Regions from separate parts of the Pseudoduganella sp. SL102 genome, predicted to be linked through region 1. Evidence: predicted binding sites of a transcription regulator. Region 1 holds the regulator's gene; the other holds the start of a gene.
What was found. Region 1 encodes NrdR, which represses ribonucleotide reductase genes. Its sites were predicted from a motif close to CACNANATNTNGTG; they were not measured.
Positions count from the first base shown of each region.

Region 2: the regulator NrdR is predicted to act here: its motif matches at 2,931-2,944, upstream of OU994_RS28975 (ribonucleoside-diphosphate reductase subunit alpha).

Region 1 covers NZ_CP115554.1:2,404,926-2,409,703, forward strand. Annotated here, with positions in the region: gene OU994_RS10190 (SDR family NAD(P)-dependent oxidoreductase) at 1-65, opposite strand, end outside; ZMP/ZTP riboswitch at 248-360, shown strand; gene glyA (serine hydroxymethyltransferase) at 456-1,700, shown strand; gene nrdR (transcriptional regulator NrdR) at 1,773-2,240, shown strand; gene pilV (type IV pilus modification protein PilV) at 2,588-3,127, shown strand; gene OU994_RS10210 (PilW family protein) at 3,124-4,041, shown strand; gene OU994_RS10215 (PilX N-terminal domain-containing pilus assembly protein) at 4,044-4,616, shown strand; gene OU994_RS10220 (pilus assembly protein) at 4,630-4,778, shown strand, end outside.
Region 2 covers NZ_CP115554.1:6,840,547-6,845,324, forward strand. Annotated here, with positions in the region: gene OU994_RS28975 (ribonucleoside-diphosphate reductase subunit alpha) at 1-2,649, opposite strand, end outside; gene OU994_RS28980 (sigma-54 dependent transcriptional regulator) at 3,318-4,775, opposite strand; gene OU994_RS28985 (PAS domain-containing sensor histidine kinase) at 4,772-4,778, opposite strand, start outside.

The sequences.
Region 1 (4,778 bases):
GTGGCAAAGATGCGCGCCATCGCGGCGCCGAAACCGGCGGTAGCGCCGGTGATGAAGACGATCATGTGCTTTCCTCGAGGTTGCGATTGTTGGCGGGATTTGGTCAAAACGGTCCGGCGAAGCCGGTCAACCCCCGATTGTAGCCGAAGCGACAGCATTGTGGTCGCGCTACCAATGGCGCGGGACGCCTGGCGCGGCACGCTTCCTTGCTCTTGCACAGTACATCACATACAATCTTGGCTCCATTTATGTCTCACGTAACTGGCGAAAAGCCAGCGGCGCCACCGGCACCGCGGGCGAAAGGTGGGGATCCACCGGGGAACGTGAGATGTCACAACGCCGTTCGCCTGGGCAGCCACGATGGAATCGCGCGAGTGTACGTGCGACCGGGCTGCCTTCGCTTACCCGGCCTTCGTCATTCGATCCTATCTGCCAGTCCTAATCGGAGTAATTTCATGTTCGCAAAAGATCACACCCTCGCCGCCATCGACCCGGAACTGTTCGGCGCCATCCAGAACGAGAACAAGCGCCAGCACGACCACATCGAACTGATCGCATCGGAGAACTACACGTCGCCGGCGGTGATGGAAGCGCAGGGCTCGCAGCTGACGAACAAGTATGCGGAAGGCTACCCGGGCAAACGCTACTACGGCGGCTGCGAATACGTCGACGTCGTCGAGCAACTGGCGATCGACCGCGTGAAGCAGCTGTTCGGCGCCGAAGCGGCCAACGTGCAGCCGAATTCCGGCTCGCAGGCGAACCAGGGCGTGTTCTTCGCCGTGCTGAAGCCGGGCGACACGATCATGGGCATGTCGCTGGCCGAAGGCGGCCACCTGACGCACGGCATGGGCCTGAACATGTCCGGCAAATGGTTCAACGTGGTGTCGTACGGCCTGACCGCCGAGGAAGACATCGACTACGCAGCCATGGAAAAGCTGGCCCACGAGCACAAGCCGAAGCTGATCATCGCCGGCGCGTCGGCCTTCTCGAAGAAGATCGACTTCGAACGCTTCGCCGCCGTGGCCAAGGCGGTCGGTGCCTACTTCATGGTGGACATGGCCCACTACGCCGGCCTGATCGCCGCCGGCCTGTACCCGAACCCGGTGCCGCACGCCGACTTCGTCACATCCACCACGCACAAGTCGCTGCGCGGCCCGCGCGGCGGCATCATCCTGATGAAGGCCGAACACGAGAAGATCATCAACTCGGCGATCTTCCCCGGCATCCAGGGCGGCCCGCTGATGCACGTCATCGCTGGCAAGGCCGTGGCCTTCAAGGAAGCCCAGTCCGAAGAATTCAAGGCCTACCAGCAGCAGGTGGTGAAGAACGCCGACGTGCTGGCGAAAACGCTGATCAAGCGCGGCCTGCGCATCGTTTCCGGCGGTACCGAGTCGCACGTGTTCCTGGTGGACCTGCGCGCCAAGAACCTGACCGGCAAGGAAGCCGAGGCGATCCTGGGTTCGGCCCACATCACCTGCAACAAGAACGGCATCCCGAACGACCCGCAAAAGCCGTTCGTCACGTCCGGCATCCGCCTGGGCAGCCCGGCCATGACCACGCGCGGCTTCAAGGAAGCGGAAGCGGAAGAAGTGGGCAACCTGATCGCCGACGTGCTGGACAATCCGCAGGATGCCGCCACGATCGAGCGCGTGAAAGCCGCCGTCAAGGTGCTGGCTGACAAGTACCCGGTTTACGCGTAATCGACACGTTGTTACTATCGGGGCGCCGGGCTGCGAGGCCCGGCGCTTTTTTTGATTCCACCCGGTCCCGCCATGAAATGTCCGTTCTGCCAGCACGATGAAATCCACGTCCTCGATACCCGCGTATCGGAGGAAGGGGATGCGATCAAGCGCCGGCGGCGCTGCGGCAAGTGCGACAAGCGCTTCACGACCTACGAGCGGATTGAACTTTCCATGCCGTTCGTGGTCAAGAAGAATGGCAGCCGCACCGAATACGCGGAAGCCAAGTTGCGCGGCAGCCTGATGCTCGCGCTGCGCAAGCGCCCGGTGGCCGCCGCCGCGGTGGACGACGCGGTCAAGGCCATCGCCGAAAAACTGCTGACGAGCGGCAAGCGCGAAGTCGATTCGAACCATATCGGCGAACTGGTGATGGCCGAGCTGAAGCGGCTCGACAAGGTGGCGTATATCCGTTTCGCGTCCGTCTACAAGAATTTCGAGGATCTCGCGGAATTCCAGGATGCGATCGAAGAGGCCGGGCAAGAGCGCAAGCGGCAGGAATAAGTAGCTGGGGCAGTAGCTGGGGCGGCGGGGGCTCGCATCGTTTCGCCAGCGCTTTGACCAGTATCGTTTCACCAGCGCTTTTACCAGTATCGCTTCACAGCATCGCTTCCCCGGCACCGTTTCATCGGCGTGGCCCACGCTATCCCTCCGGTTTCACCGTCCCGCGCTGGCGCTTGCCGTCACGAGCAATCCACCGCGGCGCCATGACAACGGCTTGCAAACGCTTGCAAGTCCTTTGCGCAACATTCCTCCAGATATTCTTCACCTGACCGGCCTGTTCTTGCGGGCGCTCAACCGCTTCAGTTCGCTACCGCCTAACTTGTACGGCAGAGCTGAAGGAGGTCGTGATGCGCCAGGTTGCCGGGTTCACCTTGCTGGAAGTGCTGATCGCGGTCCTGGTGCTCGCACTGGGCCTGATCGGCGGCACCGCCATGCAGTTGCATGCGATGCGCACGCGGCACGAATCGGCGCTGCTGTCGGCTTCGGTCCAGATGGCCACCGCGATGGCCGACCGCATCCGTGCCAATGCCGGGCTGGTACCCGCCATCTACCTCGGCGTTGATGTCAACGCCCATGCCGGACCGGTACCGGCCGCGCCGGACAATACCTGCCGGGACCAGCCATGCGATGCCGCGCAGATAGCCCGGCTGGATGTCTACGAACTGTCGCGGCAGGTGCGTGCCGCGTTGCCGGCGGGCCGGGCCCGCGTTTGCCGCGATGCGCAGCCGTATGTGGCGGGAAGGCTGCGCTGGGCGTGCAGCGGCGCGGCGGGTGACCCGGTCGTCGTCAAGGTCGGCTGGCGCGGCAAGCGGCCGGATGGCACGCCCGAACAAGACGGGGGCACCGTGCCCGGGGTGGCGATCGCGGTGGCGGGAGTCCGGCCATGAAGGGGCGGCAAGCCGGCATCGGCCTGCCGGAAATGCTGGTGTCGATGGCGCTCGGCCTGTTCGTCGCGCTGGCGGCGTCTGCGATGCTGCTGCTGGCGAACCGCGATTTCACCCACCAGGCAGCCGGCACGCGGCTCGACGACGGCGGCCGTTACGCGCTCGAATCGATCGGCCTGGCGCTGCGGCAGGCCGCCTGGAGCGACCTCGACAGCGGAGTGCCGCCGGCGGACGGCGACGCCGGCATCGGCGGCCTGGATGCCCGCACGCTGCCACGCATGGCGCCCGGCCTCGATGGCGCGCTGGTGGCCGGCAACGTGCAGGGCAGCGACGTGCTGGCCGTGCACTTCGGCGGGCTTGGCGCCGGCGGCGGCGACGGTTCCATGGTCGATTGCGCCGGCTTCGCGATCGGTGCCGGGGAAGCGGGCTGGAGCATCTTTTATGTCGGCGTCGCCGACGATGGCGAAACGGAATTGCGCTGCAAGTACCGCGCGCAGTCGGGCAACTGGAATGCCGACGCGATCGTGCGCGGTGTCGATTCGTTCCAGGTCTTGTACGGGCTCGACACGGACCAGCCGGCGGACGGCGTTCCCAACCGCTACCTGAACGCCAGCGGCATCCGCGCGCTCGACGCGGCCCTGGTGCTGGCCGGTGCGACGCCGCAGCAACGGGCGCAGGACCTGCGCCGCAAGACGCACTGGAAACGCGTCACCGTGGTGCGGGTGGCCTTGCTGTTGCATGGCGACGCTCATTCGCACACTGGCGCGCCGCCGGTGCGCTACCACCTGTTCGGCATTCCGGCCGGGCTGGACGACCCGGGCACCGTGATCGACGAAAGCACGCTGCCCGGACCATGGCGATGGCGTGCCCGGCGCCTGTTCGAACAGGCGGTACTGCTGCGCAACCGGGGCCCTTGACGATGCGCCGGCGGCAAGGGGGCGTCGCGCTGGTGGTCACCCTGGTGATGCTGGTGGCTGTGCTGATGCTGGCGGCAACGGCGGCGGGCATGGCATTGATGGGCGAAAAGGCGGCACGCGCCGGGCGGGACCGGCAGGTGGCGCTGCAAGCTGCGGAGGATGCGCTGATGGATGCGGAACGCGATATCGAAGAGGCCGGCCCCGAGCGGGCGGCATTGTTGGCGGCACCCGGCGATTTCGGGCCGGGCTGCGGCAGCGGCGCGGCGCTCGGCCTGTGCGGGCCTGCCGGGCCGGATGAAGCGCCGGCCTGGCAAGCCGTCGACCTGGCGGCCGATGGTGCCGAAGGTGCGGCGGTCGCCCTGGGTCACTTCACGGGCGCGGCGATGCAGACCGGCCAGGGCGCGCTGCCGATGCGGCGGCCGCGCTACATCATCGAACGGCGGCCCGACCATCGCCCGGGCGAGGAAGCCGGCGCCGCGGCGCGCTATTACTACCGCGTGACGGCCATCGGCTTCGCCAATCGCGAAGGGGTGCAGGTGGTGCTGCAGTCCGCCTGGCGCCGGCCCGGCGACTGAACGGGAGGATCCGATGGGCAGCTCCAGCAGCGTTGCCATGCCATCGCGCGGTGGACCTGGTGCGCCATCCCGGCGCCACCTCCGCGGCTGTATTTCACCGCGCCTGGCGCCGAACCTGGCGCTGGCCGTGGCCGCCGGCCTCGCGCTGTGCTGCGCGGTGGG
Region 2 (4,778 bases), 3.0 Mb from region 1:
GGCCATGTAGATGTTCAGCGACTGGGCCTGGTCGATCCACTTCTGGCGGCGCGACGCGGCTTCCACCAGCCAGGTCGGCGACACTTCGAAGGCCGTGGCGTAGATGTCGCGCAGGTCTTGCGGCACGCGGTCGATCTTGGACAGCGAACCGTCGAAGTACTTCAGGTCGGCGATCATCACCTCGTCCCACAGGTCGCGCGCCTTCAGGTCGCGCACCAGGTAGGCATTGATCTCGGTGAACTCGCCGGACAGGTTCGACTTCACGTACAGGTTCTGGAACGTCGGTTCGATGCAGGCCGAGACGCCGATGATGTTCGAAATGGTCGCGGTCGGGGCGATCGCCACGCAGTTCGAGTTGCGCATGCCGAACTGCTTGATGCGCTCGCGCAGCGGGGTCCAGTCCATCGACGACGACATGTCCTGCTCCAGGTAGCCGCCGCGCTCTTCGAGCAGCAGCTTCACGGAGTCTTGCGGCAGGATGCCGCGGTCCCACAGCGAACCCTTGTACGAGGCGTACTGGCCGCGCTCTTCGGCCAGCTCGGTCGAGGCGTAGTAGGCGTAGTAGCAAACCGCTTCCATCGACGTATCGGCGAAGTTCACCGCCTCTTGCGAAGCGTACGGCACGCGCATCATGTGCAGGCAGTCCTGGAAGCCCATCACGCCCATGCCCACCGGACGGTGGCGCATGTTCGCGTTGCGCGCCTTGTCGACGGCGTAGTAGTTGATGTCGATGACGTTGTCCAGCATGCGCATCGCGGTGCGGATGGTCTTTTGCAGCTTCACATGGTCGAGCTTGCCCTCTTTCATGTGCGCCGGCAGGTTCACGGAACCCAGGTTGCAGACGGCGATCTCGTCCGGGCCGGTGTTCAGCGTGATCTCGGTGCACAGGTTCGAGCTGTGCACCACGCCCACGTGCTGCTGCGGCGAACGGATGTTGCACGGATCCTTGAAGGTGATCCACGGGTGGCCCGTCTCGAACAGCATCGACAGCATCTTGCGCCACAGGTCCAGCGCGGCGATCTTCTTGAACACGCGGATTTCGCCGCGGGCCGCCGCGGCTTCATAGCCGAGGTAGGCTTCTTCGAAGGCCTTGCCGACCTTATCGTGCAGGTCCGGCGTTTCGGACGGCGAGAACAGCGTCCAGTCGCCCTTTTCCATCACGCGCTTCATGAACATGTCGGGAATCCAGTTCGCCGTGTTCATGTCGTGCGTGCGGCGGCGGTCGTCGCCGGTGTTCTTGCGCAGGTCGAGGAATTCCTCGATGTCCATGTGCCAGGTTTCCAGGTAGGCGCACACGGCGCCCTTGCGCTTGCCGCCCTGGTTCACGGCCACGGCCGTGTCGTTGACCACTTTCAGGAACGGCACCACGCCCTGAGACTTGCCGTTGGTGCCCTTGATGTGGGCGCCCAGTGCGCGCACCGGCGTCCAGTCGTTGCCCAGGCCGCCCGCGAATTTCGCCAGCAGCGCGTTTTCCTTGATGGCGTCGTAGATGCCTTCCAGGTCGTCGGAGACGGTGGTCAGGTAGCACGACGACAGCTGCGAGCGCAGCGTGCCGGAGTTGAACAGCGTCGGCGTCGACGACATGAAGTCGAACGAGGACAGCAGGTTGTAGAACTCGATCGCGCGCGCTTCGCGGTTTTCCTCGTTCAGCGCCAGGCCCATCGCCACGCGCATGTAGAACGCCTGCGGCATTTCGATGCGCACGTCGCGGATGTGCAGGAAGTAGCGGTCATACAGCGTTTGCAGGCCGATGTAGCCGAACTGCAGGTCGCGGTCGGCGACCAGCGCCTTGGCCAGCTTCTGCAGGTCGAACTCGGCCAGCTTCGGGTCAAGCAGCTCGGCGGCGATGCCCTTGGCCACGTATTGCGGGAAGTACTCCACGTAGGCCGCGGCGGCTTGCGCCTGCGGGGTTTCCTTGCCGAAGACTTCGCGGCGGATCACGTGCAGCAGGATGCGGGCGGTAACTTGCGTGTAGGCCGGGTCCTTTTCCATCAGCGCGCGGGCAGCCAGGATGGCGGACTTGTACAGCTCTTCGACGGGCACGCCGTCGTACAGGTTGCGGAACGTCTCGGAGAGGATGGCGTCGGCATCGACGTGCTTTTCCAGGCCGGAGCAGGCGGCATCGATCAGGTCGCGCACTTCCTGCACCACCAGCGGGCGGCGCTGGCCATTCTCGGTCACATGCAGTTCCGGCTCGGCGATGCCGGCGGCGCCCGCGGCGGCCTTCTTGGCACGGCGCTCTTCCATCTGCTTGGCGCGGTACAGCACATAGGCCTTGGCCACGTCGTGCTCGCCGGAGCGCATCAGGGCCAGTTCCACCTGGTCCTGCACGTCTTCGATATGGAACGTGCCGCCGGAAGGCTGGCGGCGCACCAGGGCATTCACCACGTTGTCCGTCAGCTGTTCGGCCAGGTCGCGGATACGCGCGGACGCTGCGGCCGGGCCGCCCTTGTCCGTCTGCACGGCCAGGAAGGCCTTGGTCATCGCGACCTTGATCTTCGATGGCTCGAAGGCCACGACGGCGCCGTTACGGCGGATGATGCGGTAGTCGCCCATGGCTGCTGCGGTGGCCAGGCCGCTGGCCGGCTGCGCTGCGGCGGCTGGAACTTGCTGGGCGGACTGCGTGGTGATGTCTTGGTTCGATTGCATGTGTATTCAGCTCCCGATTAGTTGTTCGGAACAAATTCTTTCGCCACAAAAAAACGAGATAAGAATGGCAATGCCGGGGCCCTCGAAACAGATGTTCGAATGACTCTCCGGTTGCCGGTTCTTGCCCGGTGGCTCATGTGTGGTGCGGTATCGGGTGTGGGCCCTGGCGCTATCGAAGAGATGCCTGATCACAACAAAGTTATCAACGCAGTTATCAACTGGGTTATCAACTGAGTTATCAACCGAAATCGCCAAGTTACCCACCAGGTTATCCACCTGAGCACTAGATTTAGTGCACCACACAATCTATGACACTAATTGTAGTGAGCGAGGATGCGCGCGACAAGCGTTACGACCGGATATTTTTGCCAGAATGCCTAATAATTCTATTGACTTTTGAAGCCTTCGATAAGAACAGGCGTTCTTTGGTAAGCAAGCGCTAACCGCGCAAATGTGCTAGCCATGCAAGCTTGCCCAAGCTTTCAGCAATGGTCGCCACGACGCCTCCCCGGGTTGCTTTATGATACCGCCAGCGGTGCCCGCCAGCTTCGAAGCAACGAGTGCCGGACATTTCCCCGCATGCATTCGCCGGGAAAAATGCCGGCCCCCGGTCCCGGCCCGGCAGGCAAACACCGGTGTCCGGCACCAGGCTTCCAGGTACGTCTGGTTTACCCCTCGGGCTCCTGGATGCCCAGTTTCTGCATCTGGTAGCGCAACTGCCGGAAGCTGATCCCGAGCAGTTGCGCGGCCTGGGTGCGGTTGTACTGGGTCTGGTCGAGGGCGCGCACGATGATCTCGCGCTCCACCCGCTCGAGGTACGCGGGCAGGTTCGACGGCAGCACGGAAAGGTCGGGCAATGGCGGCATCCGTTCGCCGGCCGGTGCCGGTGCGGGGGACACCAGCGGTACCGGGGCCTCGACCGGAACCGAAGCGGCCGGCGCGGGCGCCGGAGTCGCCGCCTGGGGTTCGGCCAGCCTGGCCCCCTTCAGCGCCAGGTCGGCCACGCCGATCACGCCATCGTTGGAAAACGCCAGCGCCCGTTCCAGGATGTTTTCCAGTTCGCGCACGTTGCCGGGAAAGCTGTAGCCGCGCAGCGCATCGAGCACGCCCGGCCCCAGGGTGGCCGGCGGGCCGCCCGGCGCGCTCAGCCGGGCCAGGATCGCGTCGGTCAGCACCGGCAGGTCGTCGAGCCGCTCGCGCAGCGGCGGCAGCGACAGCTCGATCACGTTCAGCCGGTAGAACAGGTCCTGGCGGAACTTGCCCTGCTCCACGCAGCGCGCCAGGTCCTGGTGCGTGGCGCTGACGATGCGCACATCCACCGGTTCCTCGGCGGTGGCGCCGATCTTGCGCACGCGCCGCTCCTGGATCGCGCGCAGCAGCTTGACCTGCATCGGCAGCGGCAGGTCCGCCACCTCGTCGAGCATCAGCGTGCCGCCGTTGGCGGCCTGGAAGAAGCCGTCGCGCTCGTCCGCTGCGCCCGTGAACGCGCCCTTGCGGTAGCCGAAGAATTCCGCCTCCATCAGCGCCTCGGGAATCGCGCCGCAGTTCACGGCGATGAACGGCTTGTCGGCGCGCGCGCCCTGCGCATGGATTTCGCGGGCGGCCAGTTCCTTGCCGGACCCCGATTCTCCCGTGATGGCGATCGGCGCCATCGAGCGCGCCAGCCGGGCGATCTGCGCGCGCAGGGCCTGCATCGCCGCCGACTGCCCCTTCAGGCGGCTGTCCACCGTGCTCGGCACCGCCGGCCCGGAAGGCACATTCAGCTTCAGTGCCGACTGCACCATCATGCGCAGCTGGTCGAGCTGCAGCGGCTTCGTCACGTAATCGAAGGCGCCCGCCTTCAGCGCCACCACGGCGTTTTCCGCGCTGCCGAACGCGGTCACCACGGCCACCGGCAGGTTGCGGCCGCTGGCGGCGATCTCGCGCACCAGGTCCAGGCCCAGGCCATCGGGCAGGCGCATGTCCGTCAGCACCAGGTCGTACTCGTGGGCGCCCAGCTGGGCGCGCGCGCTGCGCAGGTCGGCCGCGCCATCCACGTCCAGGCCCATCTTGAGCAGCGTGATTTCCAGCAGGTCGCGCAGGTCGTCTTCGTCATCGACCACCAGTACGCGGGGGGAGGTACTCATGTC